One region of the Blautia sp. AM23-13AC genome, then DNA from elsewhere that is predicted to be linked to it. Evidence: riboswitches for the same ligand, from Rfam matches in the RefSeq annotation. Region 1 holds a riboswitch; each other region holds the start of a gene.
What was found. A riboswitch is a leader RNA that binds a small molecule or an ion and turns the genes downstream of it on or off. The one in region 1 is predicted to bind cyclic di-GMP.
Positions count from the first base shown of each region.

Region 2: it holds a riboswitch for cyclic di-GMP, as region 1 does, so the genes downstream of both, DW642_RS16225 (ABC transporter substrate-binding protein) here and DW642_RS11085 (ABC transporter substrate-binding protein) in region 1, are expected to answer to the same signal.
Region 3: it holds a riboswitch for cyclic di-GMP, as region 1 does, so the genes downstream of both, DW642_RS06880 (transporter substrate-binding domain-containing protein) here and DW642_RS11085 (ABC transporter substrate-binding protein) in region 1, are expected to answer to the same signal.

Region 1 is NZ_QTUL01000009.1:82,435-88,503, forward strand. It holds gene DW642_RS11080 (ATP-binding protein) at 1-1,249, opposite strand, end outside; gene DW642_RS11085 (ABC transporter substrate-binding protein) at 1,396-3,240, opposite strand; cyclic di-GMP riboswitch class I at 3,340-3,415, opposite strand; gene DW642_RS16800 (helix-turn-helix domain-containing protein) at 3,862-4,068, shown strand; gene DW642_RS11100 (glycoside hydrolase family 3 N-terminal domain-containing protein) at 4,092-6,069, opposite strand, start outside.
Region 2 is NZ_QTUL01000004.1:171,642-177,710, forward strand. It holds gene DW642_RS16220 (hypothetical protein) at 251-1,192, opposite strand; gene DW642_RS16225 (ABC transporter substrate-binding protein) at 1,189-2,100, opposite strand; cyclic di-GMP riboswitch class I at 2,189-2,264, opposite strand; partial or broken gene DW642_RS06895 (helix-turn-helix domain-containing protein) at 2,399-2,644, opposite strand; gene DW642_RS06900 (SufB/SufD family protein) at 2,703-3,626, opposite strand; gene DW642_RS06905 (ABC transporter ATP-binding protein) at 3,626-4,357, opposite strand; gene DW642_RS06910 (SDR family NAD(P)-dependent oxidoreductase) at 4,588-5,244, shown strand; gene DW642_RS06915 (class I SAM-dependent methyltransferase) at 5,353-6,069, opposite strand, start outside.
Region 3 is NZ_QTUL01000004.1:164,662-170,730, reverse strand. It holds gene DW642_RS06885 (response regulator) at 1-1,793, shown strand, start outside; cyclic di-GMP riboswitch class I at 2,322-2,397, shown strand; gene DW642_RS06880 (transporter substrate-binding domain-containing protein) at 2,487-3,773, shown strand; gene DW642_RS06875 (response regulator) at 3,950-5,281, shown strand; gene DW642_RS06865 (transporter substrate-binding domain-containing protein) at 5,461-6,069, shown strand, end outside.

The sequences.
Region 1 (6,069 bases):
TTTGAGTATGAAATATAGTGTCAAGTTCCTGTACAAGATCCAGAATAGAAAAGTCAGAATACTTGAATACTGTTTTTCCCGCCTCAATCTTGCTCATATCCAGAACGTCATTGATAATTCCCAACAGATGCTGCGATGAAATATCTATTTTATCTGCATACTCTATAACTTTTGCTTTATTACCTGCTTCATGTCTGATCAAAGATGTGATACCAATGATTGCATTCATAGGTGTGCGAATATCATGTGACATATTAGACAGGAAATCCGTTTTCGCCTTATTTGCATTTTCAGCTGTCTGTAAAGCCTCTGTTGCAACGTTCTTTGCCTTTTTCAGTTTTTGATTGACTACTTCCATTTCCTTCATTGTTTGTAAATGAAGTTCATTATTTCTTTTTTCATATTCTGCTTTTTGATCTGCAAGACTAAGTCTGGAAATACTGTAGAATAATCCGGCAAAAAGTAAAAGTATAAAACCTGCCATGAGTATTGTTGTAAACAACACCGTTTTCTGGTAATCCATCAGCACATTGTCCACAACTCCCTTGGCCACAATGCACACCAAAATGGTGTTGTTGCTTTCTATCGGGCAATACCCCAGATAATAGGGGTTCTGTTTTCCCAAAAGTGCAACTCCGGATTCTCTGTTATCAAACTTCTTTTTGAACAAATCAGCCTCTTCTTCTGTAATAGCCTGTTCCCCTTTTAAATGTTTTAACAAAGAATAATTACGCAGGTATTTATCTCCACTCTGGTTCGTATACGTAATATTTCCGTCATGATCCAGCATGAACAAATATGCTTTTCCATGATAACCTTTCAATTTTAACATGGAATCCAGTTTCGAATGATCATACACAGTTCCAATTGCCGTATAAGTTTCTCCATTGATCGTGTATTCCTGACATGGAATCGCAACCAGATAACCGTCTTTTTTCTTCTGATCATAATCAAGACGCACCAGTTTTCCAATATTGTATCCGTTCTTTAAGTCCAGCAGAAGTTTACTTGGCATATCAATCCGCATTTTTGTTCCACCTGCTGATATTGCCTGACCATTTTCCTGAAGGAATATAAGAGTACTTTCCGATTCTTTTTCCCATGCTTCAAAGAAATTTTTGTTCGTATCCGTTTCAAGAGACAGTTCCCTCTCATGAAGTAAGAATTCCTCAACCAACTGCAGCTGGCTGTAGTATCCACTCACCTGAAGATCATAGGTCTGCTGTATCTGTTCAACAACAGCTCCCATACTGCTTTTTCCATTTTCGCTGATATACTTATTAGACTTACTTATAAGATACTTGATACAAACTAAGCTTAAAAGAATCATAAGTAGTATAAGCAACAGCCTTGTTATTTTTTTTCTTTTGTTTACCTTTTGTTCTATCTCCACTTTTACTGTTCAACCTCTATATAGTCTTCCGGTGCTGACGGCTGCTGTCCATTTGACATTGCTTCGGTCCATGCACTTGATAATGTTGTATCTTTAAGCTGCTCAATCTCACATTTCAGATTTATTTTTTTCAAAACAGACATTGTGGTGTCTGTAAGAAGAATCGAGTATTCCTTTTCTTTGTCTATTTTCTTATCATTAACTGTTAAGTCCTTTAACGAAAATCCACTTTCCTCTTGATTGACGATCATTTTCATACCGGATGCAATTGGTAATTCGTATTTATTGGTTACGTAAAAATTCTCATCAGCATCAGCAAGATAATTTTCCACGAGTTCATAAACCTGTTTACCATTGATTTTTGCAACATATAATGGTGTATCTGAACTCTTCGCTGTCATCATGCCAACCCGGCTGCTGGTGCATTCTCCTTTGTACATAGAAGAAGTGAAATAATAATATGGTGCCAGAGCCAGCTGTGCATCATTTTCTTCTCTGATCGTAGTTAAAATGGAAGATGCTGCATCACGGCCATTTCTATCGTTCAGTGAAATGGAATATTCATTTTCAAAATTCACCGTTGCTTTTTCTTCTGGATCTTTACGATTCATTACACTGCGAAAAGTATCATAAGCCTGTATTTCATCCATTTCCCCTGACAGTAATCCGTGAACAGCCTCAAGACTTGCATCAAATGATTTTTGGGCGGAATATCGGATATAAACAGCATTATGATTAATTTCCTCTTCCAGTCCAGGCACATCCTGCATCATGGTTGGAACATCTGTATTCAATGAAATAACACCGCTTCCATCCGCAATCAGCTTTTGCCCCTCTTCTGAAATCATACAATCCAGCACATCCAGCGCAGTATCCAGTTTCTCCCGGTCTTTTTCCAGGTTTTTGTTAAATGCAATGTTTAAGGACGGAGTCATGTACACATAGGATTCATCCGATGTCTGTGAAAAGTAAGGAATACGGATCAGCTCCGCATCCATCTGTTTCTGCAGCTGCTGCATAACCGTCGGATGTCCATGAAACATTGCTGATTTTCCTTCGACAAACATCTGGGTTCCTGTATTGATATCAATATTGATATCTTCTTTACCAAAATGCGAGTCCTTAAGAAACTGACTGGTTTCTGAAAAAATACGTTTCCATAATACATCATCAAACTTTACTTCATCCGCTGCAGTCTCTGCACCGTTTCGCCATTCAATACCATCCAGGCTTGTAAACTCACCGATTGCCGCCGCCTGGATGATTTCATTATTAGACCAGTCTTCCCTAAGATCCATGGAATACGGTTTTATGCCATTATCATAAAACTGCTGACAGGCCTGTACATATTCCTCATAATTTTCTGGAATCTTTACGCCATACTGATCAAACAGTGTTTTGTTGGCAATGATCGTCTGCGGAATACCACAGATTGGCAGCCACTGGATTTCATCCTCCGCATTCTTATAATATTGCACCGCATAAGAATAATACTTGGAAACAACATCATAAGAAGCAAAATCCATAAGATAAGGCTGTAAGTCCTGTGCATCTGTTCCAGAAAATCGACGTACTGTTATAATATCCGGTAATTCATCATGTTCTTTAAAATAACTGTATAAATCGGTATCATTGTTACCTATAATAAATTCAATATCCTGATCTGGAAACTGTTCATGGATATAGGGTGCAATATTTTTCATCAAACGATTTTCCCACAGATAAACGGTAAGATGATCATCATTTATAGATACTTCTTTCTTTGACTGTCCACATCCAGACAAGACAGCAGATGCTACAAGTACACCTGACACCACTGCTATCAGACAACGTTTTGCCTTTTTCATACTTTTATTTTCCTCATTCTTTCCTGATAAAATCATTATTGTTACGTCTATGAAATAACACCGTAAAAAAGCACCGTCAGACAGACAGTGCACCTCATTTTATGCAACTGGCTGCCATTTTAAAGGCCCTGTAGCTTTGCGTCCCAGACTTTCATCTGGTTTGCCAATTTCCTTATTATAGCTTTAATCTTATGCAAAAAACTGATTTTATTATACTTTAGTGTTCTACTATACACAAGAAAAAAATTAACATTTTAACGTTCAAAAACAAAAAAAGAACAGCCGATACATATACTCGAACTGTTCTCCTACTTCCGAAGTCCACGCAGCATTGACATTACTGTTTCCTGCTTATTTGTACTCAGATCGTTCCATATCCCTAGAACTTCTTTCTGTTTTTCTGTCAGATTCTCTGAATTATCTTCCTGAAAAAACTGCGATAATGTCACGCCCAAAGCTGCACATATTTTTTCAAGTGTGATCAGCGACGGCAGGTTTTCCTGCTCTGGTTCATATGGTACTTACAATTCCACGTTGTATGTGATAAACTATTATTGTCCATTTGGACTACCTTTACAATCCTTTTTACAACAAGTATACTTATTATATCGAAAAAATAATATGAAAATATCTGCAGAAATTATTAAGATATTGCCAAAACATAGAAAACAAATCACGGAGATAACAGAAACCACACTTCCCATCGGACAGATCGCCCTGCAGACCGGCTTCAGCCAGCAGTCCTATTTCGGAAAATGTTTCCGTGAAAAAATGAACTGCTCCCCACGGGAATACCGCAAGAACAGAACCGAATGCCGCTTTGTATAAAATGGCATCCGGTTCTGTTCTTTTTATTTCGCTGCGGCACTTGCCCAAAACGCTCTGTTTCTTCCCGCAACCCATTTATTTTCTTTCACACAGTAGCTTCCTCTTAAACGAATATCTTCTGAAGAACTTCCGACCTCTACTGCATATCGTCCTTTTTCCACTTTCCAGTGCATATCAATGTCCAGAAAAGCCATTTGATCCGTTTTCACCTCAAAGCATACCGTTTTCTTTTCGCCCTTTCGCAGGTGAATGCGCTTAAAACCTGCCAGTTCTTTTACTGGTCTTGTCAGGCTGGCATATTCATCTCGTAAATAAAGCTGGACAACCTCATCTCCTTCACAGCTTCCCGTGTTCTCAACAGCGCAGGAGATCTGAACCGTATCTGCTGCCTTTTCATTTCCCATCGAGATATGTAAATCCGAATATGTAAATGTTGTATACGACAGTCCGTATCCAAAATAATATCTCGGTCTGTGCGGCATATTCACATAATTGGCAAAACCGATACTGCCGCTCTGATCCCAGGAGGAACCATATGGATGATTGTAATAAACCGGAAGCTGTCCCACTCCATAAGCAACGGTAACCGGAAGTTTTCCTCCCGGATTATATATTCCGGTTAAAATATCAACTACTGCTTCTGCTCCTGTTTCTGATGGACTCCATGCTTCCAGAATAGCATCTAAATATTCCTCTGCAGCATCACTGGAAATCGGTCTTCCATCAAAGTGAACGCCAACCAATGGTTTTCCAAGCTGCGCAGCCTTGCGAATAAATGCATCCTGACATTTTGGAAGGTTAATATCAGTACTGTCAATTCCTTCTCCCATTGATGCCATGGAACACGTTCCGTGCTTACCGCCAAGCGTCAGTATCACAATGTCTGCCTGCTTTGCTGCCTGCAGCGCTTCTTCAAAATGACTTTCGTCGTTTCCTGCAATCGGATAGCCATATGCATATAAAATCTCACTTTCCGGAAAGCGGATTTGGAATTCTTCATACAGATTTCTGCATTGCGGTTTCTGTCTTTTCAGGATCTGATCAAACTGCTCTGTCTCATCAGACTGAATATTGGTTCCCGGAACCGTAATAATCTCATCTGCATCTGCCTGTACAACTCCGCTTACACCTGCAATAGAATTGGCAATCGCATAGGTAGACTCCATCATACACATATGTGTGTATCCACCAAACATTTTTCTGGCATACCCGGCATGCGGTCCGATCACCGCGATTTTTTTCCCTTTTGCCGCAATCGGCAATACGCCGTCATTTTTCAGCAGTACCATGGATTCTCTGGCCGACCGCAGGGAAGTGTTCCTGTCTGCTTCCTGCATTACAAGAGCATGAAGCTCTTTTCCTTCCAGCGCATAGGGATTTTCAAATAAGCCCATTCTGAATTTTCCCTCCAGAACCCGCAAAACCGCTGTATCCAAAATATGGATATCCAGTTTTCCACTTGAAAACATCTCTTTTAATTTCTCATTATAGCCAGTACAGGACGGCATCTCGATATCCATTCCCGCATGAAGACACATCGCACCGGCTTCTTCAAATGTTTCTCCAATATGATGTACACTATGCGCATTTCCCACTGCACCGTAATCGCTGATGCACATGCCGTCAAATCCCATTTTTTCCCGAAGCAGTTTCGTAAGCATGTTATGAGAAGCAGATACATCTTCTCCATTCACAGCGCAATAACAAGGCATAATACCTTTCAGATCTGACTCTGTGATTGCTGCCTGGAAAGGTTTTGCAAACACTTCTTCTAAAAGTCGCGTCGGCGTTTCGCTGTGTGTTCCATGAATTCCACCCTGCGAATTATGAAAAGCCACAAAATGTTTTGCCACACTTTCTGCTTTTCTTGAAGCAACTGTATTCTTTTGTATTCCTTTCGTATACGCTGCCCCCATCGCACTTACAAGGGAAGCATCTTCTCCATAACTTTCTCCAAAACGGCCCATACGCGGATCTCTTGCCACATCCAGAACCGGTGCC
Region 2 (6,069 bases), on a different contig from region 1:
TTTTCACCCTAAATATGGAGGTAAGTCAGGTTCTTATTTGTCAGTTCTCTCAGCATCTGATCAGACTGATGAAAAACTTCCGTCAGATGAGAAACACTTTCCTCATAAATAGATTTCGACATAAACTTATAATATCGGAAAACAGCCAGAACAACTCCTATAAAGAGAAGAAGAAAGGCAACTATTCTCAATCCTTTTTTCCTGACAGGTTTCTTTCTATTTCTATTAGAATTCTTAACATCCATTCTTCTCACCTCAGGGTTATGTAATCTTCAGCTTCTGCAAGAACGGCATTGCCACCTGAAACATATGCTGTCCAGGTATCTTTCACAGAGGTAGCTTCTCCATCAAATATCATATTTTCATCTACAGGATAAGTTTCCATATGCTGCGGTGTGGCAAGACAGGTCACCGTGAAAGCATCCTCATCCCGAACTGCCTTTCCATCCTTTGTAACTTTACTTAATGTATAGCCATCTTCCGTTTCATTAATTTCCACAGAAATACCACTAACCACTGGCAAAGAACCACGGTTAAACGGAATAAATCCTCCCTCATAGCCTTCTACAAAGTTTTTGATCATTTCTTTCAGCTCAGCCCCACTCATCTTGCTGCTGTAAGCCGCCAGACCATTTGGCATGATCATGTCACCTGCCATTTTTTCTGTGTAGCCGGCTTTCAGCACATTTCCCGTAAAGCTGTTTCCGGTTACGATCAGCACATCTGACCCATAGATGCCACGTAGCGTGTTTGCCATAACAGAATATGCTGCATTTCCTCCACTGCTGTGGAAACGGTTGGAATACGACTTCTGTGAATCCAGCACGATATCCTCAGAAGCAGTTTCTTCCTCAAGAAGCTGAGAATTAAATGACTGGTATGCCTGCCCTGCATCGTATTCTCCTAAGATCATCTTCGAAACCACATCCTTGGAAACAGAGAAAAAGTCATTTGACGCAATACGGATATACATATGGTTTTCTTCGATCACAGGTTTTATATCTTTCAGATATTCCGTAAGCTGCATATCCACCTCCTGACTGTAGCTTAACAGATCCTGTCCATCATAAACAATCCTGTTCTGCGCATCCTCTGAAAACATTGTATCCAGTACCTCCATTGCTTTCTTTCTGCGTGTTTCATCCTTTGTCAGATCACGGTTTAAGGCCACCTGGAAATATGGCGTAGTCATAATCCACTTTTCACCGTTCTCCTGAAAGAATGGCAGGAATGTTGTGTTAATGCCCGATCCTGGAACATTTTTACACCGGAAGAACTGCCAAAGTACATGGCAAGCTTGCTACTTTTGTACATCTCAACAATATCATCATAATCCATATTCAGATCTTCCTGACTAAGCCCTGTATCCTGAATAAACTGTTCCATACGTTCAAAAGCCTCTGGCCAGACGGTATCGTCCAGACCTTCTCTCTTTGTATTTTCCGGGTCACTGTAGACCGTCCGCCACTTGCGTCCTTCCACAGAAGACAACTCTGATATAGACAGACCCTGCAGTGTTTCCATACAGGTATAATCATAAGAATAGTCTGCCGTAAATCCACGAACACCCACTTTGTCAAATGCCTGGCAGGCGGAAACAAAACTCTCGTAATCTGTTGGCAACGGGATACCATACTTTGCAAAAAGATCTTCGTTCACTACAAAACCATGTGCATCCGCACACACAGGAAGCCAGTTTACGCTTCCATCCTCGTTCCTGAAATTGCTAAGGTAGGTATCATAGACAGCACCTGCCGCATTGGTTGTGGAAAGGTCCATCAGACTGTCTTTCAGGGGACTTGCATCATGCAGGGAAAAACGACAGCAGGTTATAATATCCGGCAATCCACCGTTTTCATCAAGAAACTTATAGAAATCCAGATCATTATTCCCTACTACAAATTCAACATTGATATCCGGGAGCTGTTCCTGGATGTATGGTGCATATTTTTCATACAGGTTTGTGTTCCATAAATACACCGTGATGGTTTCTTCGTCTTCTTTTTTTGCACTCTTCTCGCCACATCCTGACAAAAGTGATAAAGAGGTCACCATCACTAAACATACAGACAAAACCTTGCTCCATCTTTTCTTTTTCATTACAAGTCCCCCTAATAAAATTTATTATTGTCACGTCTATGAAATAACACCACAAAAAAGCACTGTCAGACAGACAGTGCACCTCATTTTATGCAACTGGCTGCCATTTTACAGGCCCTGTAGCTTTGCGTCCCAGACTTTCATCTGGTTTGCCGATTTCCATATTATAGCTTTAATACTTATGCAAAAAACTGGTTTTATTATACTATAGCACTCTACTGTACACAAGAAAAACATTACCGTTTTAACGCCAAAAAATAAAAAAAGAACAGCCGATACATATACTCGAACTGTTCTTCTACTTCCGAAGTCCACGCAGCATTGACATTACTGTTTCCTGCTCATTTGTACTCAGATCGTTCCATATCCCTAGAACTTCTTTCTGTTTTTCTGTCAGATTCTCTGAATTATCTTCCTGAAAAAACTGCGATAATGTCACGCCCAAAGCTGCACATATTTTTTCAAGTGTGATCAGCGACGGCAGGTTTTCCTGCGCCATGATTCTTCCCAGTGACGACTGGGAAATTCCTGACAGCTGCGATAATCTATATTTAGTGTCTGCTGATTAAGTTGCAAACACTTCTCTTGTTTCCTTTTTTTCTTCAGCTCAGGAAGTTTTCAATAATGACGTTTTCCGCCTCCGCTTCCGTCATGCCGAGCGTTCTGAGTTTCAACAGCTGCTCGTCATTGATCCGTCCGATCGCCGCCTCGTGGATGATTGCCGCATCCACATGCTTTGCCTGGATCTCCGGAATAGATCCGACCTGGGCGTGATCCATGATGATAGAATCGCACTGGATATGGGCGTGGCATTTGTTTTTGCCGACTGCCTTCGGATGGAAGACCTGGGAGGAATTGCCCTTTCCGACAGAACGTGAAATAATCTGTGCGGAAGAACCGCTTCCGTTCATACATACTTCAATATCCGACTCTGCCTTCTGGTCACCGTCTGTCATCAGACGTTCGAGCACGAACAGTTTGGAGTTTGCATCCATCACAACATTCGTCGTACGAATTGTTGAGTCAACGCCCTTAATCTGTACGGTATCCAGCGTAAAAACGGAATTTTCTCCGATTTCAATATTTGTCACCGGGTTCAGAATCCGCTGTCCCGTTCCGTTTCCCTCTCCGTAATGCTTTTCCTCGTAGCGCACGTTGGCATTTTTTCCTACATGGAACGTATGGATACCGTCGTGCCGGCTGTCGTTGCAGCCGCCGTTGTGGATACCGCAGCCCGCTACAATCGTAACATCGGCGCCGTCCGCAACGTAGAAATCATTGTAAACAAGATCCGTCATACCGGAAACGCTGACGACAACCGGGATAAATACTTTTTCGCCTTTTGTCTCGCCGTCAATCAAAATATCAATGCCCGGCTTATCCTCTTTTTTGCGGATTTTGATATGTTCACTGTCACCGTGGCAGAGCGGAATGCCGTTCTGGCGGAGATTGTATGCCCCTTTCTGCTCAAATCCCTCGCTGATCTGATTTAATACGCCCTGGGTTGTCTCATCTACCTGTACCATCAGCATGTGCCTCCTTCCTGGCCGCACATCCGGCCTGTTTTCTGCTGGAACAGGGTCGGCAGTACGTCTTCCTTTGTACCGTATTCTTTCACCTGGCCGTCCTCGATCACCATGATCTTGTCTGCCATCTGGATAATGCGTTCCTGATGGGAAATGAGAATCAGACATTCTTTCTTCTCTTTGTGGATTTCTTCAAACCGTTTGATCAGCATGGAAAAGCTCCACAGGTCAATGCCGGCCTCCGGCTCATCGAAAATGCTGACCTTATGCGGTTTTGCAAGAACCGTTGCGATCTCCAGACGCTTCATCTCTCCTCCCGAGAGCGTACCGTCCATCTGGCGGTTCAGGTAATCGGCAGAGCAGAGTCCGACAGCGGAGAGGAGTTTACAGCTCTCGGCTTCCGTCAGTTCTTTTCCGGCTGCCAGCGACAGCATTTTTTTCACCGTCATTCCTTTAAAACGCGGCGGCTGCTGGAATGCATAGCCGATGCCGGCGTTTGCACGGTGGTCAATATCATAACCGGTAATATTTTCCTCATCCAGGAAGATTTCTCCGCCATTGGCGTCCTCAATTCCTGCAAGCACTTTGGCCAGCGTTGATTTTCCGCCACCGTTCGGTCCGGTAATCACCAGCATTTCCCCGTCCTTTACCTCAAAACTGATGTGGTTGACGAGGCAGCGTTTTCTTCCCTCTTCGTTTACTTCAAAGGTAAGATTGTCTACTTTCAGCATATTTGCACCTCTTTTGTTTTCACTCTTTGCAGGGATAATCCCCCTTTCAAAAACTCTACTCCTTCTCCTAAAATCTGTCAATTATTTGTTGTGGTTTTGAGAGACTCTTTTGTTTTATGCAGTGATTTTTCCCGTAACATTTTCTTTTCCTGCATTCTTTTTCGTTTCTTCTGGATCGCATGCTGTGTTTGCGGTATAATGAGGGTAATATTTCATCGGGAGGTTATCGTATGCGTGTACTTATTACAGGAACCAGCTCCGGAATCGGAAAGGCGATTGCGGAGAAATTTTTAAAAGAAGGCTTTGATGTTACCGGATTTGACCGGAAGGAGGCTTCGATCAGCCAGGATTCGTATACTCATTTCTGCCTTGATATCCGCGACAGGGAACAGTATCCGGCGCTTGCGCCTTTCGATATTGTCATCAACAACGCCGGTGTGCAGAACGAGGATGATATTGATATCAATTTAAAGGGAACCATCGCAATCACGGAGGCGTACGGAATTCATGACACCATCCGCGCCATCCTCATGATCGGCTCGGCCAGCGGCCATACCGGAGCTGAATTTCCGGAATACACCGCAAGCAAGGGCGGTGTGCTCGCCTACACGAAAAACGTGGCACTCCGCATTGCACCGTATGGCGGAACGTGCAACAGCCTTGATTTCGGCGGCGTACTGACCGAGTTGAATCTGCCTGTCACAGAAGACCAAAAGCTCTGGGATCAGATCATGGAGCTGACGCCGCTGAAACGGTGGATGACCGTCGAGGAAGCAGCGGACTGGGCGTATTTTATGACCGTGACGAACCGGTTCTGCACGGGACAGAATATTCTGATTGACGGCCTTGAGGCGGGGAATGCACATTTTGTGTGGCCGGATGAATGATTTGTTAATTTCCTGCACAAACAAAAAACAGGTTCCCTGCACGGAAGCTTTTTGAGCTTTTCCGCTGCCGGGCTGCCTGTTTCTTTTCATTTCTTTTCATTTCTTTTCTTACGCTTTTTCAAACACCAGAATTTTCTCTGCGAATTTGTGGACGATCGGCATCCACATCACCAGCTTGTAGATGGGATTCAGCGTTTCCATACCGCGGGCGATGTTGTCGTCTTTTACTTTTCGGAAACCGGCGGCAATGTTGCCCAGGTCTGCAAAGCTGTTCGCACCCCAGGTAAATGTCGCGCCTGTCGCCTGGATGGATTTTTCGATGTTTTCTTTCTTTACAAAGTACGGGCACAGCGTTTCCATGCAGACGTAGGCATTGTCGAAGTGATCGCGGATGATGGCGAGCATCGTTCTGACCTCATCCGCTTTCATGTACATGGTCAGACCTTCGATGATGAAAAGTATTTTGCCCCGCACTTTTACCTGATCGGCCCATGCCGGATCGAGCACGGAACACGCAATCGTGGAAACGCGGCCGGATTCCTGATAGATCGAATCGCGTACCTCAATCGTCTCCGGCAGATCGAGATTATACCAGGTGATTTTTCCATTATCCATGCGGTAAAACCGTGTGTCCAGACCACAGGCGATATTGACGACGGTACAATCCGGGTTCTTTCGGATAAAGTCGCTGACCAGCTCATCAAACACAACACTCCGCGCTACGATTCCGCCGCTCATTGCTGTGTCCTTTTTCGCATTGCTGAAATCATAGTCGATGCGGTCAATCAGCTCTTCTGCTTTGGTGTCGCGGAACTTGTTTTTCGG
Region 3 (6,069 bases), on a different contig from region 1:
TGCACCCTGCAGATTCCGAAGACTCGCAGAAGAATCATCTGAAAGAAATTCCGGTTCATGAACAGCAGGAGTGGGATTTTGAATCTATACATCAGAAGACAGGGGAAAGGCGCTGGTTTCATAATATTGCAATGGGAAGTGAGGTAAACGGGGAAAAGAAATATATTCTGGTTATGTCAGACCGTACCTCTGACTGGAAAATGAACCAGGCTCTTTCTGAGGCAGTCCATGCGGCAGAGACTGCAAATAGGGCGAAGAGTATTTTTCTTTCCAATATGTCTCATGATATTCGGACACCAATGAATGCGATTATTGGATTTACGACACTGGCTGTAAGTAATATTGATGACAAAAATAGGGTTCAGGATTATCTGGGCAAAATTCTTTCTTCCAGTAAGCATTTGCTTTCACTGATCAATGATATATTGGATATGAGCCGGATTGAGAGCGGAAAGATCCATCTGGAAGAAACAGAAGTCTGTCTGTCGGATGTGCTTCATGATCTGAAGACGATCATCAGTGGACAGATTCATGCGAAGCAGCTGGAGCTTTATATGGATGCCATGGATGTTACGAATGAGGATGTCTATTGTGACAAACTGCGGCTGAACCAGATACTGCTGAATCTTTTGTCAAATGCGGTTAAGTTTACTCCGGCAGGCGGAACCGTTTCTGTCCGTCTCAGACAGTACCCGGGAAAAGCAAAAGGCAGCGAACTGTATGAATTTCGGGTAAAGGATAACGGAATTGGAATGAGTCAGGAATTTGTACAGAAGATCTTTTCTCCTTTTGAGCGAGAGCGGACTTCTACAGTCAGCAGGACTCAGGGTACGGGACTTGGAATGGCCATTACCAAGAACATCGTGGATATGATGGGCGGTACTATTGAGGTTCAGACAGAGCAGGACAAGGGCACCGAGTTTATAGTCCGTCTGCCATTTCGGACTCAGCCTGAGCATCATTGCATAGAGAAGATTTCGGAACTAGAGGGTCTTAAGGCATTGGTTGTAGACGATGACTTTAACACCTGTGACAGTGTAACAAAGATGCTTGTAAAGGTTGGAATGCGTTCGGAATGGACAGTCTCGGGTAAAGAGGCTGTTCTCCGTGCACGACAGTCAATGGAGCTGGGGGATGCATTTCATGCTTATATCATCGATTGGCTTCTGCCGGATATGAATGGAATTGAAGTTACACGTCAGATCCGGAGTCTTGATGACAATACGCCGATCATTATTCTGACTGCATACGACTGGTCAGATATCGAAACAGAAGCCAGAACTGCAGGAGTGACTGCATTCTGCGCGAAACCTCTGTTTATGTCAGATATCAGAGAGACTCTGATGGCTGCCATCGGTCAGAAACAGGCCCGGGCAGAGGATAAGATTCTTCCGGCAGCAGATTTAGATTTCAGAGGCAGGCGTATACTTCTTGTGGAAGATAATGAACTGAACAGTGAAATTGCAGTGGAAATTCTGAAAGCATATGGATTCCTGGTTGATACAGCAGAAAATGGAGCAGAGGCAGTGGAGAAAATTAAAAATTCAACACCGGAGGATTATGATCTGGTACTGATGGATGTGCAGATGCCTGTAATGAATGGATATGAGGCTACCAGGCAGATTCGTGCGCTTACTGATCCGGCACTGTCGGGAATTACCATTCTTGCCATGACTGCTAATGCTTTTGATGAGGACAGAAAGAAAGTTCTGGAATGCGGTATGGATGGATTCTTATCCAAGCCAATAATTATTGAAGAATTGATTGATACGTTACAAAAGAATCTGGATTAGGCGCCTGGAACATCATAAAACCCACAAGGTAGAAGAGGGAAATGGAAATCAGGCAATCAGGAGCCTTCCAGGTGCATGGGAAAAGCAGACAGGAAACAGAGGCTGTGTATCGGAGAAACTGTATCAGCTTTGTGATACAATGGTTGCACCGGAATATCGTCCGCTGATACGTCCATTTCGGGTGTTTCTACACTTTCAGCCAGATTGAAGACGGAAGAATGTATTTATACAGAATACAGGATGTGTGATGGCAGCTGGCACAGGATGCTTTTTATTGTAAAAAAGCGGGATGAGTCTGGAAATGTAACCCATGTTTTATGAAAATCCGGCAGTGCAGGCGAAGGTGAATGAGCAGGTAACAGTAATGTCCATGCTTCGTGGACTTCGGAAGTAGAAGAACAGTTCGAGTATATGTATCGGCTGTTCTTTTTTGTTTTTGCACATTAATACGACAATGTTTTTCTTGTATACAGTAAAGCGCTATAGTATAATAAAACTAGTTTTTTTACATACGTTTAAAAGCTATAATAAGGAAATCGGCAAACCAGATGAAAGTCTGGGACGCAAAGCTACAGGGCCTTTAAAATGGCAGCCAGCTGCATGAAATGATGTGCACTGTCTGTCTGACAGTGTTTTTTTGTGGTGTTATTTCATAGGCGTAACTATAATAATTTTACTGGGAGAGAGAAAAATATGAAAATAAATAAATCAGTATTGCAAAGGGGTATCATTTTAGTATTGTGCAGCTGCATCCTTTTTTCAATCTGTCCGGTTTATGCTTTTGCAGCAGAAAATCAGAAAGAGAGAGTTGTCAGGATTGGTGTACCGGATGATACATATGATAAGATAAATGAAAATGGAAAAAGAAGCGGATACGGCTATGAATATCTGCAGAAAATCGCAGGTTATACCGGGTGGAACTATGAATATGTAGATTGTACATGGGAAAATTGTTTTGACAAATTAAAAAATGATGAGCTGGATATGATAGAAGGAATCTCTTATACGGAGGAACGGGCAGAGACTATGCTTTTTTCCGCTATTCCAATGGGAGACGAAAGATATTATGTCTACGTAAAACCCGATCATACAGACATCTCATCCTCTGACACTGCATCTTTCAATGGGAAAAAGATTGGGGTGCTTATGGGTTACCTGTCGGAAATGGTATTGAACGAGTGGGAAAAGAAATATGATCTGCATACACAGCATGTCAATGTTTCAAATAATGAAGATGCTTTGAAGAAAATTGCAGACGGAGAAATTGACGTTTTTGTATCGTTAGAGGATTCCCGTCTGGGTGGGTACGGAATGGTGGCCTTAACGAATCTCGGAAGTTCAAAAATATATTTTGCGATTGGCCAGAGTCATTCTGATTTAAAGACAGAGCTGGATAATGCTATGAGAAGGATCACAGATGATGATCCTTATTATGCAGATGAACTGCATAAGCAGTTTCTGTCAGTGGCCAGTGTATATTTTCTGACGGGAGAAGAACAAAAATGGCTGTCAGAGCATGGAGAAATCAAAATCGGTTATTTGATAAACGATGGCGGGGTCAGTACTCTTGATACAGAAACCGGAAAAGTGAGCGGCCTGATCACGGATTACATCCAGCTTGCACAAAACTGCCTGAAAGGGCAGACTTTGAAATTTAATATCAAGGGGTATGATTCACAAGAGGATATGCAAAAAGCGTTGCATGATGGAGAAATTGATATGATTTTTCATGTGATGCAAAATACGAATGCTGCCGAAGACCTGGGCTATGATCTGACAGATACTGTCTGGAAGTATAATATGGCGGCTGTAACGGTTAAAAAGAGTTTTGATGAAAATGCTGAAAATACGGTTGCGATACCAAGAGAAGAGAGTGATTTGAAGTCTTATGTTTCCTATAATTATCCACAGTGGCATGTGAAGGAATATGCTACCTGGATGCAAAAAAGGCTGTATATAATGGAAAAGCAGACTGCATGATTATGGCCTCAGGCAAGCTGAAACAATATTCCGATGATAATAAACTGTACAGTGTTTTTCTGGAAAAGTACGGTATGGTGTCGTTTGCAGTCAGACGTGGAAACAGCATGCTGCTGTCTGTCCTGAATAAGACGATAAAAACAATGTCTGCTTCAAAATTCTCCAATGCTGTGTATATGTATGACAGTAATCTGAAGAAAGTTACGGTAAAGGAGTTTATAAGGGACAATTTCTGGAGTTTTATGTTGCTTGTTGTATCTGTTTTTTTGATCGTGCTGATACTGATACTTGGATTCCTCCGAAAAGCCAGAATTGCAGAGAAAAAGGCAAAAGAGGCACAGCAGCAGGCAGAAAAGGCGAACAGTGCAAAGACACATTTTTTGAGACAGATGAGCCACGATATCCGGACACCTTTAAATGGAATTATTGGGATGATCAATATATCAGAGCGTTATTATGGCGATAAAGAAAGATTATATGAATGTAAAGCAAAGGTAATGGAATCCATGGACTATCTGCAGTCCCTTCTAAATAATGCTCTGGATATCGGAAAAGTAGAATCTGGAACATTACAGTTGGTAAACAAGCCATTTGATCTGGTTGCAATGCTCGTAAAACAGATTTCGATTATTGAGACAAATGCAAAGGAGTATGGTATCCGCTTTGAAGGCGGAGCTTCCATGAGTACTTTTCATCACAGATATGTTATTGGCAGTGAGGAATATCTAAACCGTCTTCTTATGAATCTTGCCGGAAATGCCGTTAAATATAACCGAAGAGGTGGTAAAGTAAGCCTGTATTTCAATGAGATTTCAAGTGATGACAAGACGGCAGTTTTTGAATTTGTATGTTCCGATACGGGACTTGGTATGAGCGAAGAATTTCAGAAACATGCATTTGAATCCTATGCCCGGAAAGGAAAAGAAACAACGAATGGATATAGTGGTGCCGGACTTGGACTTTCTATTGTAAAAGATATTGTGGACAGGATGAATGGAACAATCAAACTGGAAAGTAAAGAAAATGTAGGTACAACGTTTACCGTTACGATACCACTTGAGATTGATCATAATGCTGAGAAGGAACAGCAAAAAAAAGTGGAAAAGCCTGATCTGTCGGGGAAGAGTGTATTATTAGTTGAGGATAATGAGCTAAATCTGGAAATTGCAAAAATGCTGCTGGAAGATGAAAAAATGGTTGTGACTACGGCAGAAAATGGCAAGGAGGCTGTGGATATTGTTTCTCAGTCAGTTCCAGGCAGATTTGATTTTATTTTTATGGATATTATGATGCCGGTAATGGATGGATTAGAAGCAGCCAGACAGATAAGAACATTGAACCGTAAAGATACAAAAGAGATACCCATCATTGCGATGACAGCGAATGCATTTCAGGATGATATCAGGAACTGCATAGATGCCGGAATGAATGCACATATTGCAAAACCCATTGACAGTAAAAAAATAGAGGACACTTTGCTATTGGTTTTAAAACAAAAAATGCAGTAAGAAAATTCTTTGTGTTGTGTTTCTGGCAGCCCCGGTCAGGGCGGCAGATTCAGATGAAGATATTGATGCGGCAGTGCAATTTTGTTAAACCAGGAGGTTGACAAGGAGATGTATAGAGAAATATATTTGACAGACAGACAGACAGACAGACAGACAGACAGACAGACAGGAGATTTAATATGATTTCGAGAGCAAAGAAATATGTGGCAGTATTACTGGCTTTTGTATGCGTGTGTATGATATTTTCTCCCCAGACTGCATATGCAGCCGAGGACAGTTCGCAGCATGAAACTGTCAAAGTCGGTTTCTTTGCCATGGATGGTTATCATGTGATGGATGAAGAAGGCAACCGCAGCGGGTATGGCTATGATTTTCTTCGGCTGATGGCCCGTTATTGGGATGTAGATTACGAATATGTCGGATATGATAAGAGCTGGGATGATATGCAGCAGATGCTTGAAGATGGCGAGATTGATATGGTAACATCTCCCCGCAAAACACCGGAAAGAGAAGAAAAGTTTGATTTTTCACGTCCGATCGGAACCAATAATGGGATTCTGACCGTCCGCAGTGACAACAGCACGATTGTGGATGGCAATTACAGTACTTACAACGGTATGCGTGTGGCACTTTTGAACGGAAGCACACGAGATAAAGAGTTTGCGGATTTTGCAGGCAATAAAGGATTTACATATGATTCATTTTATTTTGATACGACAGAAGAGATGGAGGAAGCTCTTCAGAGCGGAAATGTTGATGCTATTGCTGCCACTTCTATGAGAAAAACA